DNA from 2 places in the Paenarthrobacter sp. NPDC092416 genome. Region 2 is predicted to be linked to the other one. Evidence: riboswitches for the same ligand, from Rfam matches in the RefSeq annotation. Region 2 holds a riboswitch; the other holds the start of a gene.
What was found. A riboswitch is a leader RNA that binds a small molecule or an ion and turns the genes downstream of it on or off. The one in region 2 is predicted to bind cyclic di-AMP.

Region 1 (5,033 bases), on a different contig from region 2:
CCCGCTGCTGAGCTGCGGCCAGCCCGCGTAGTAACGGAAACCCGGCCGCGCGACACCCACCGTGAGGTGCGCCGCCGTAAGAGCCCGATGCGCCAGGTAGCCGACTTCGCCGCAGCCAGTGGCGTCGGGCAGAAAGCCGGTGTTGCGCTTGCCGCCACCGGACTTGCCCTGACTGTCGGTCTGCCGGCCACAAGCCCGGTCATGGCCACGTCGGAATCCGGCCAGACGACGTCGGCCTTGTCGGTCGCCGGAGGCAGCCAGCCCGAGGTTTCCGCAGAAGCAAGCGCCAAGATTGACTTCAGCCGTGCAGCGGTCGCTACCAAGGCAGACCCGGACGGCAAGCTCAAGCAGCTGCTGAGCGCCCAGTCCGCAGGCAGCATCCAGCGCGCGTCCTCCCTTGGCACCCTTGGTAGCCCTCTGGACACGCTGGTCACGGCATCGCCCTTCGGCTACCGCGTCAGCCCCCTGACTGGCGGAACCGGCGACTTCCACCGCGGCCAGGATTTCGTTGCCCAGTGCGGCACTGCCGTGCACGCCGCTGCGGCCGGCAAGGTCACCTTCGCGGGCTGGCACGCCTACGGCGGAGGCAATCGCGTAGTGGTGGACCATGGCAATGGCCTGGAAACCACGTATAACCACCTGTCGTCCTTCACAGTCAAGGTTGGCCAAACGGTCAACCGCGGAGACACTGTAGCCCTCAGCGGCACCACAGGCGCTTCCACGGGGTGCCATCTGCACTTCGAGGTCCAGGTCAACGGCGAAGTTGTAGACCCCATGGGCTGGCTCTAACAGTCAGCTGATGGTTGACTATCGCATCGAGGACACACCCCGTGACCTGAATGTGACATTCAGCCCCAACTGTTGTACCGTCTAAAGCGCATCGGCTTTTTAGGGGGCCGGTGCACTTGGGTGGATTGCCTAGCTCTGCCACCACTCAAGATCCGTTCGCATAAATCGTCTGGCAGGGGCGGGGGAACCACTTCTGGTCTTCGCAAGAAGGCCTTGGGGTTAAGTCGCAAAGCTTCTTAGGAAGCAGCGTGGCCGGATGACTCCCATCCGAATCCGACAGCTCACCTCGCAGGCATTGGGAGAGGCTACCTTCGTGTCTTCACGCACTACCCCTGCGCGCCACCGCGCCCAAACGGTTCACCCGCTGAACACTCTTTCCAAGGCTGTTTCCACCAATGCCGGCACCGTAGGCCGCCAGGCCGCCGTTCTGGCCGCAGCCTCGGGTCTCGTCCTCAGCGTTGGCCTGCCAGCCCAAGCGGCTGACACGGACGTCTCCAAGTCGGAAGCCTCAAGCACCCAGCAGCTGGTTGTTACCGCAGAGCCCACGGCAACCGTTTCCTTCGAGAGCCCCGTCGTGGCCACCAAGGAAGCCCCCAAAGTTGTCCAGCGCGCTTCCCAGCGCACCCAGGATGCAGCCACCGGCACTCTGACGGCCCAGTCCTCCAAGACCGGCGATGCAGCTTCCAGCGCCGCAGCATCCGGTCTTGCCGCAATTGCGTACACCGGCATCGGCCACCCGTACGTATGGGGCGGCACGTCCCCCAACGGCTGGGACTGCTCCGGGTTCACGCAGTGGGTCTACGCCCAGGCCGGCATCAGCATCCCGCGCGTCAATGCCTGGACGGCCATGACGCCCACCAGCACGCCTGCGCCCGGCGACCTTGTCATGCAGAACGGCGGAGCCCACGTTGGCATCTACGTCGGCAACGGCATGATGATCAGCGCACTGAACCCCAGCCAGGGCACGCTCCTGCATTCTGTAGCCTCCACCGGCTCGTCTTCGTTCTACACCCTCCGCTAGAAAAATCCCGTTCGGGGTACGCCAGCATGCCCCCCAAGTGCTGGCTCGCCCAAGAACCGCACGTCGCCCCAACCGATGTGCGGAAACGAAAGTGAGTAATCATGACCAGTGCAAACCTTGCACGGCATCGCGCTGAGGCCCCCAAGACCAGCTCCCTTGCCGTCATTGCCAAAGCTGTCAGCGACAACGCCGGTGGCGTTGGCCGCCAGGCAGCCGTCATCGCAGCAGCTTCCGGCCTGGTCTTGACCAGCGGTGTCGCAGCCCATGCGGCCGATGCGAACGTTCAGCGGGAGTCCACCTCCACGTCCACGCTGGAAGTCCAGACAGTCGCGCAGGCAACCATTGCTGCCGACTCCACAGTCTCCATCTCCTATGAGCGCCCGGTTGTCTCCACCGTAGAGGCCCCTGCGCCCGTAGCGGAGAAGGCGCCTGCCAAGGAAACCGCCACGGCAAAGACGACGTCGGGAGCCACCGGCGGCGCGAATGTTGCGGTCAGCACCGCGGCAACGGGCGCGAAGGCTCCTGCCGCGTCCTCCGGCACCGGCGCAGCAATCGCTGCTGCCGCGTACGCTCAGCTCGGCGTCACCCAGGACTGCACCATGCTGGTGACCAACTCCCTGGCAGCTGTCGGTATCAACTTCCACGACTGGCCCGCAGGCTACCTCTCCCTTGGTCGCACGGTCAGCGCCGCTGAGGCCCAGCCGGGCGACCTCGCGTACTACGCCAATGGTGGCTACGGTGGAATGGCCCACATTGCGGTCTACGTCGGCAACGGCATGGCAGTGCACGGCGGATGGAACGGATCCACCACTGCACTCTTCAGCGTGAACGTTGGTTCCGGCCCCGTTTTCATCCGCGTCGGCGGCTGACCAACAACTCCAACAGAACACCCCGCAGGCATGTGCCGCGGGGTGTTCTGCTTTTAACACGCCGAATGTGCCCGAACGTGCCGAATGTGCTGGAAGGCGCCGGGCCATCAGTGTTCTGCCGGGAAGACCGCAGGCGACGGCATCAAGTGTCCTCCACGTGAACTTTGGCCGACACTGCACCGGAAACGACAGAAAAATTCGTTGATACGGCATGTGAATGCTTACTCTTATGGTGTCGATCCACAGCCCGTACATGCAGAGGGCAGCCGGCCCTCGTGCCCCTGACGGGTGCGGCCGTGAAGAGGTACGTGCATGCGCACACTCGTTCTGAATGCTGGATATGAACCGCTGGCGGTAGTCACCTTCCGCCGGGCGCTGGTCCTTGTGCTGACTGGGAAAGCTAGCGTAGTGGCCGAAGGCGACGAGCCTGTCGTCGGGCCACAGGAGATCCTCGGAAGACCTTCCGTGATCCTCCTCAATCGCTACATCCGTCCCCGGTACAACAGGATCACTGCCGTGAGCCGACGCGGAGTTCTTCGCCGCGACGGCCATCGCTGCGCCTACTGCGGGAAAACAGCGCACACCATTGACCACGTCCACCCCAAATCCAGGGGCGGCGCGGATTCCTGGGAAAACCTGGTGGCGGCCTGCTTGCGGTGTAACAACGCCAAGAGCGACCATACGCCCGCCGAGATGGGCTGGAAACTTCGTTTCACGCCCGCGGTGCCCACAGGAACCATGTGGCAGATCAAGGAACTCGAGAAACCTGCGCCGGACTGGGACCCGTTCCTCTTGCCGGAATCCGCTGCCTGATCGATTTCCGCCGTGCTCCCTTCATCCCGGTAATCTGGGCAGATGGAGTTCGACGCCGTGATCCTGGCGGGTGGCCGGTCCACCCGCCTCGGTGGCGTGCCCAAGGCCGGGTTGAAGTACGACGGCGCCACCCTCCTGACGCATGCCTTGCAGTCGGCGCGGGTTGCTGTTGCCGTGGTGGTGGTTGGGCCCGACGCCCCGGCTCTTCCGGCCGGCGTGCTCACGGCGCGGGAGGAACCTGCCTTTGCCGGTCCGGCGGCCGCCATCGCTGCTGGATTAGTGGCCTTGCGCACCCGCCCCACACGTTCGCCATGGACCCTGGTTCTCGCCTGTGACATGCCACGTGCCGCGGCAGGCGTCGCCGCGCTCGTTGAAGAACTGGCGCCGCTTGTGGAGCAGCTCCCGCCGAGGGAAGAAGGTCCTGCGGTATTCGGAGGGGGCTCTGAGGTAGAGGGGGCCATGGCGGTTTCAGCGGATGGGCGGAGCCAGCCACTCTTGGGGATCTACAGCACTGCGGCTTTGGAACGCGAAGTTGCCGTAGCTTCCGCCGGATCCGGGTTAACGAACTCCTCCGTCTTCCGGCTGCTTGCTAGGCTGAAGCTGCTGGCCGTTTCCGTGCCAGGCGGTTCCACGGACGACGTCGACACGTGGGACGATGCCGCGGCATTGGGCATAGACAGTGACAGCTGAGCGAACAAAGTGGAGGCGGACATGAAGAGCCAGGAAGAGACGCTCGAGGAATGGTGCCGCACGCTGTTGCAGGCCTTCGAGCTCGAAGACGTAGATGTGGACATCAATGAGATCCTCGCAGTGGCGGGAGTCGCCGCCCACTCCGTGGTTCGCCCTGCCGCTCCGCTGACAACCTTTATTGCCGGTTTCGCGGCCGGGATGGCATCAGGTACGGGCCAAGCCAACGATGCAACGTCCATGGGCGCCGCACTGAAGCTTGCCCGCGAATTGGCCAAACAGTACTCCGAGCCAGCCGGCACGGAACCAGCGAAAGCCGCGGATCCGGCACACGGGACCGACGCCGAATGACGGAGGCCCCCGGACAGGGCCACCACGCGGCACACACTTGGCATGAGGCCCGGCAGCGCGCCTTTGAGGTCGCTGCTCCTATCCCTGCAGGCCAGGTGCCGCTCAAGGCAGCCCTTGGCCGTACTCTGGCTTCCGATGCCGTGGCAGTGCAGGACATGCCCCACTATGCATCGTCCGCGATGGACGGCTGGGCCGTGAATGGCAGCGGTCCATGGATACTGAGCGAGCCAGGCCAGAGGCTGGCACCCCATCAGGCCAGTGCGATTGTGACCGGGGGGCTCGTTCCTCCCGGCGCGAAAGCGGTTCTGCGGAGCGAAAGCGGTGTCATCACCACGGACGACGACGGGCTGCCGGTGCTTGCGCTTGGCGGCACCGCGAAGCCGGGTGAGCCGCGCAACGGCCAGCACATCAGGAAAGCAGCCGAGGAGGCTGCATCGGGCGATGTCCTGGTCAAAGCCGGGACCGTCTTGAACCCCGCGCACATCGCCCTCGCCGCGCTTGCT
Region 2 (5,033 bases):
TCGTTCCCGGGGCCACGGTGTTGCCGTAGTCCTGGAGGTATTGCGGGACGGCCCCGGTGGACGTGGAGAGCCGGATCAGGCCGGCAGGCCGGAAGCCATTGTCCAGGTCCTCGTTCGATTCATACCCCACGGTGTGCGGCGCCAACGCTGCTGAGGACCCGGCAGCCAATGACGCAAGGGTCGTGTTGCGCCACAGGCGCGTCTTGCCTTCCTCGGCGGAAACGGTGACAGGAAGGTCGGAGAAGTTGGACTGGTACAAGGTACCGGTGAGGGCGTTTTCGGGGAGTCCGCCGCCGTTGGCCTGGGACGCGAAGCGGGGGTCCCGCCAAGTGCCGGTCCATTGGGTGGTGGGGTCGATTTTTTCGTTCGCCCAGGTTTCTTTGTAGCAGGTCATGGTCCTGCCGGCCGTGCCGTCGACGGTGGATGCTTCGAAGCGGGTACGCCAGTACATCTCGTTGCCGGAGAGGAATTGCAGGTTCACTCCTGCATCCCGGGCGGCGGTGACATTGGTCCGTTGCGGGCCTGACCAGTATTCGTCGTGGCCCACGGAGAGGAACACTTTGTGGCTCAGCAGCTGTGCACCGCTGCGGTCGGCGTCCAGGCCGCTGATGTAGCTGACGTCGTAGCCGTTCTGCTCCAGGAAACGGACCATGGGGTATTCGTTGGAGAAATAGAAGTCCCTGCCGCCGGGGCCGCCCCTGGTGGCCATGGGCCGGTTGTAGCTGACTTTATACGCCCGCCCGTTCACGCCCTGGTACAGATCGGATCCGCCGTAGGAGTTGTAAGCCTGCCAGGTCTGGTCGGACGTTTGGAACAGCACCGCGGAGGTGTTGCCGTCCTTGCGGACAATGAAGGTGATATGGCTTTGCGCGCCGGTATCCGGGCGGGTCAACAGGGCGATGTAGACACCCGACACGGCAGTTGCCGGGACCTGCCACGTGGCCGATACCGCCCACGTGGCGCAGTCATAAAGTCCTGTCGCCACGTCGTTGAGGCAGCTTGGCTGGTTCTGGCGAAAGGCAGACGGAACCACATCGGCGATCTTGCGGGCACCGTTGCCTCCATACCAGCCCGTCCGGTAGATGGCGATGGTGTAACTGGGGGCGTTGGTGTCGATCTTGAAGCGGATGGGCTGCCCGGCGTTGACGCTGATGTCCGTCGAAAAGCCCTGGATGCTGTCATCCCCGGGGCCGCTGATGTCCCACTCCGACGGAGGGCTGCCGGGTTTGGAATTCTCGCAGACCACGGGGTTCACGACCGGGTCACACGGTCCTGCCGCGTGCGCTGCAGGGGCCATGAACGGCAGCAACGCGGCCACCATGACGATCACCAAAGGCATCAACAACCTGCCGGCGAATGGCTGCCGTCGTTCGACTCGAAGACCGGGCATCGGATACTCCTGGGGTGGCGCGCCAATAGCGAATGCGGTTCCGCGCTTGACGCCCGGTCCCGGTTTGCCGCTCCCCAGCCAGGCCAAAACAAGATCTTCAACTATCGATCAACGCAACGGGCGCCCCACATCCAGGGGCAGTCATTCCGGAACAACGGGACCGGATCCAACCCGAGACCGCGCGACGCTCCGACCAAAGGGTGGATCACCTGACTGACTTCACCTTGGTAACCCTTGGGACGGAGTGTAGGCCTCCTTGCCGCCACACGGCAAGACCCTCCGGCGTGACGGGACCCCGTCGGCTCTTTGGGAACGTCGATCATTCCCTGTTGTGAGGCGTAGATCGGCATATGAAGATGCCCCCGTGACACACTCACGACGGGCCGTTATGTAAATGTGACAGTTCCGGGTGGTGTGACGTAAGGTCATCGATGTGCCGGTTTCTCCGAATGCGGCACTCCCGGAGCAGATTGCCTAACTCTGCCGCTGCCAGGGATCCGTTCGCAACTTCGTCCGGCAGAGACGGGGAAACCAACGACGGCCTGCCTTCAGCAAGCCTTGGGGTGAAGCCGTGCATCAGCACGGCCGGGTGTCTCCCATCCGAATCCGACAGCTAACCTCGCAGGCAGTGGGAGAGGCCCTTCCATGCCCGTTCGCAAAGCTCACGGCCGCCGCCGCGCGGTTACCGCAAAGACCAATGCCCTCGCGGTCTTGTCCAGATCCGCCGTCGGCAACGCCAGCGGTGTAGGTCGCCAGGCGGCTGTCCTCGCAGCTGCGTCCGGCCTCGTCTTGACCAGCGGGATTGCCGCCCAGGCCGCAGACGCTCCGGAACAACGCGAGGCAACGCCGACTTCCAGGCTGGAGATCGCCAGTCAGGTACAGGCGCCGCTGAGCGCAGATGCCACTGTCCAGGTCGCTTTCGAGCGCCCTGTCGTTGTGACGACGCCGGCCCCCGTCTTGGAAACACCGAAGCCTGTCGCTGCCAAGGTCCCAAAGGCGACTGCTCCGACGGCGCCGGCCCCCGCGAAGGCGGCTGCACCGGCCAAGGCCCAGATCACCGTCACCCCTGCTCCTGCTGCTGCCCCGGCAGCAGGCGGAGTCAACGCCACGATGGTTTCCTCCGCCTACGCCCAAATCGGCATGATCCAGGACTGTACGCGACTGGTGGAAAACGCCCTGAACGCCGCCGGAATCCCCGTCGGGGACCTTGGCCCGATGCAGTTCATGAATTACGGCACCGTAGTCACCGACCCCCAGCCCGGTGACATGGTGATGCAACCCGGCCACGTGGGAATTTATGTCGGGAACGGTCAGGTCCTCAGCTCAGGCCTGAACGGTAAGAACGAAACGGCTGTCCACCCCCTGACGTGGATGACGGCCAAGGGCGCGGTCACCTTCGTACGCGCAGGAAAATAAACCACCGAAGGCCGGTGACTCAACGCCTTGGAGGCAGTAAGTCACCGGCTATCAGCATGCCTGCGCTATGGACCATTGCCCCCGGGCGGGGGCGATTGCTGTCCTGGCCGCATCCTTAATGCCTTCAACGCCGGTCAGGGCACCTGTTGGAGCCTTGACCGGCGCTGTTTTTGCCCGTACCGGGTCATGCCTCTGGGTTTATAGATGGCCAGGATGGTCGCCAGCAAAAGCACCACGAGTGCTCCGCCTGTGTGCAGCAGCGGGGAAGGCATTTGCGTACCGGCCATAACGGGGTCTTGCGCGATTTCCGCCAGCGGCTCGATGGTTTCGGTGTACAAAACCAGGACGACCGTTGCGACGAGGGTTAGTACAAGCTTCAGGAGAACCCAGTAGTGGCGGAAGAGTCCCCACCGGGTGCCAAGAGCCAGGACCGTTCCGGTCAGCAGGGACGCCAAGGCCAACGGGATGAGCAACGACCAGACGGTAGCTTGCAGGCCCACCCACAACAGGCGCCCCAGCTCGGGGTTGGCCCCGGTGAGGCTCGCAATGTCGAGGACAACGAAAACCGCGACTGCCCCAACCCATCCCAGAGAGCACGTGACGTGCAGGGTCAATAGAAACTTCCTGGCCGCGGAGCTAAGAACCATCAGTGATCTATCCGTGAGCTGACGGCCGGAGTGTGCCCGGCCGCTGAACCGGTTGCCGTCATGTTGGTGCTGGTCTCCGGGCTTCCTATTCCGACTCCGTGCCGTCCCGGCCCGTGCTCTCCACCGCTGAGGAGCATCACGGCAACGACTATCAAGACCAGGACGCCGGCAGCGATAGCCGAGATCTTGACCCATCGGGGCGGGCCGGTGAACGTATCCCCGTCCTGGTGCTTGGCTTCTCCGGTCTGTCCGGTGCTTTCACTCATGGCGCTCCTGTCAGTTGGCCATCCTGCCATCTCTTTACGAGACAGTATGTCTTGTATGTGCCATTCTGTCTAAGAGATGACGGAGCGTATGATCGGGGTCATGCCGAAGTTGTGGAACGAGACAATCGAGGAGCATCGCGGTGCGGTGCGGACAGCCATTCTAGATGCCGTCGCTGATCTGGTGGTCCATCGCGGGTTGCTTTCGGTGACGATGTCCCAGATAGCCCAGGACGCCGGTATCGGACGGGCAACGCTGTATAAGTACTTTCCTGATGTTGAGGCAGTTCTGGACGCGTGGCACGAACGCCAGATCGGCTATCATCTGGCTCATCTGTCGCAGATCAGGGACGACACGGCCGGGGATCCGTTGCGGACACTGGAGGAGGTTCTGCAAGGATATGCACTCATGGCGCAGTCCAGGCCTAGCGGAAAGGATGCAGCTCGGCTGCATTACCGCAGTTACGTTGGACATGCCGAAGAGCACTTGAACGCTTTCTTGGCCGAGCTGCTGGCCGAGGGCGCTTCCGCAGGCGTTGTCCGCGGCGATATTGCCTCCGACGAGCTGGCTGGCTATTGTCTTCATGCCTTGGGCGCGGCCGCCGGCCTCACCTCCGGCGCCGCGCTGCGGCTCGTCGGGATCATCATGACCGGACTACGACCGGAAACACAGCGGTCCGCCCACTAATCCTTGTTGCAGAAAGCTTCCTGGATATTTCCTCGTCCGGGATGCGCCTTTTGGTTATGCGAGGGTTGTAAGGAGAGCGGCGCAGGCGGCTTCGCAACGACGGCATGCTTCGGCGCAGATCCTGCAATGTTCGTGCATCTCAGCGTGCTGTTCACAGTCCCTGGCGCAGAGGCCGCACGCGGTCCGGCAGGCTTCAAGTATTGCCCTGACAATGTCGGTGTTGGTGGCGGTTTGACGACTGAGGATGGTGCCGGTCACGGCGCAGATGTCGGCGCAATCGAGGTCCGTGCGGATGCAGGCGACCAGATCGCCGACCATGTCCTCACCCAGGCACGCGTCAGCGCAGGCCGTACATATCTGGGCGCATTCGGAACAGGCGGCAATACATTCGGCCAGTTTCTCTTTGTCCACAGTCTCTGACGTTCTTGGGTGGGAATCCATCATCGCGCTGATGTGGTGTGTCATGGGGTCTTCTCCTGACGTTGGATCACGAAGCGGCCGGGCCGCCCGGCCGTGAGCCCACACTAAACCTCGAACGGGCTAAGTCGAAGGGGACCGCATGAAGTTGCGCGGGGCACTGTCAAGGAACCCCAAAGCCAGGCCAATCCGGTCTTCAGTTATCGAGGGAC

Region 1: it holds a riboswitch for cyclic di-AMP, as region 2 does, so the genes downstream of both, ACIQC5_RS04400 (C40 family peptidase) here and ACIQC5_RS19635 (NlpC/P60 family protein) in region 2, are expected to answer to the same signal.

Annotation. Positions count from the first base shown of each region.
Region 1 is NZ_JBIVQG010000002.1:29,310-34,342, forward strand. It holds gene ACIQC5_RS04395 (M23 family metallopeptidase) at 1-789, shown strand, start outside; cyclic di-AMP (ydaO/yuaA leader) riboswitch at 930-1,098, shown strand; gene ACIQC5_RS04400 (C40 family peptidase) at 1,103-1,810, shown strand; gene ACIQC5_RS04405 (NlpC/P60 family protein) at 1,912-2,679, shown strand; gene ACIQC5_RS04410 (HNH endonuclease) at 2,992-3,492, shown strand; gene ACIQC5_RS04415 (molybdenum cofactor guanylyltransferase) at 3,535-4,182, shown strand; gene ACIQC5_RS04420 (DUF6457 domain-containing protein) at 4,204-4,530, shown strand; gene ACIQC5_RS04425 (molybdopterin molybdotransferase MoeA) at 4,527-5,033, shown strand, end outside.
Region 2 is NZ_JBIVQG010000013.1:4,221-9,253, forward strand. It holds gene ACIQC5_RS19630 (DUF4082 domain-containing protein) at 1-1,390, opposite strand, end outside; cyclic di-AMP (ydaO/yuaA leader) riboswitch at 1,852-2,032, shown strand; gene ACIQC5_RS19635 (NlpC/P60 family protein) at 2,036-2,806, shown strand; gene ACIQC5_RS19640 (DUF2269 domain-containing protein) at 2,941-3,420, opposite strand; gene ACIQC5_RS19645 (hypothetical protein) at 3,453-3,719, opposite strand; gene ACIQC5_RS19650 (TetR/AcrR family transcriptional regulator) at 3,820-4,404, shown strand; gene ACIQC5_RS19655 (four-helix bundle copper-binding protein) at 4,459-4,869, opposite strand.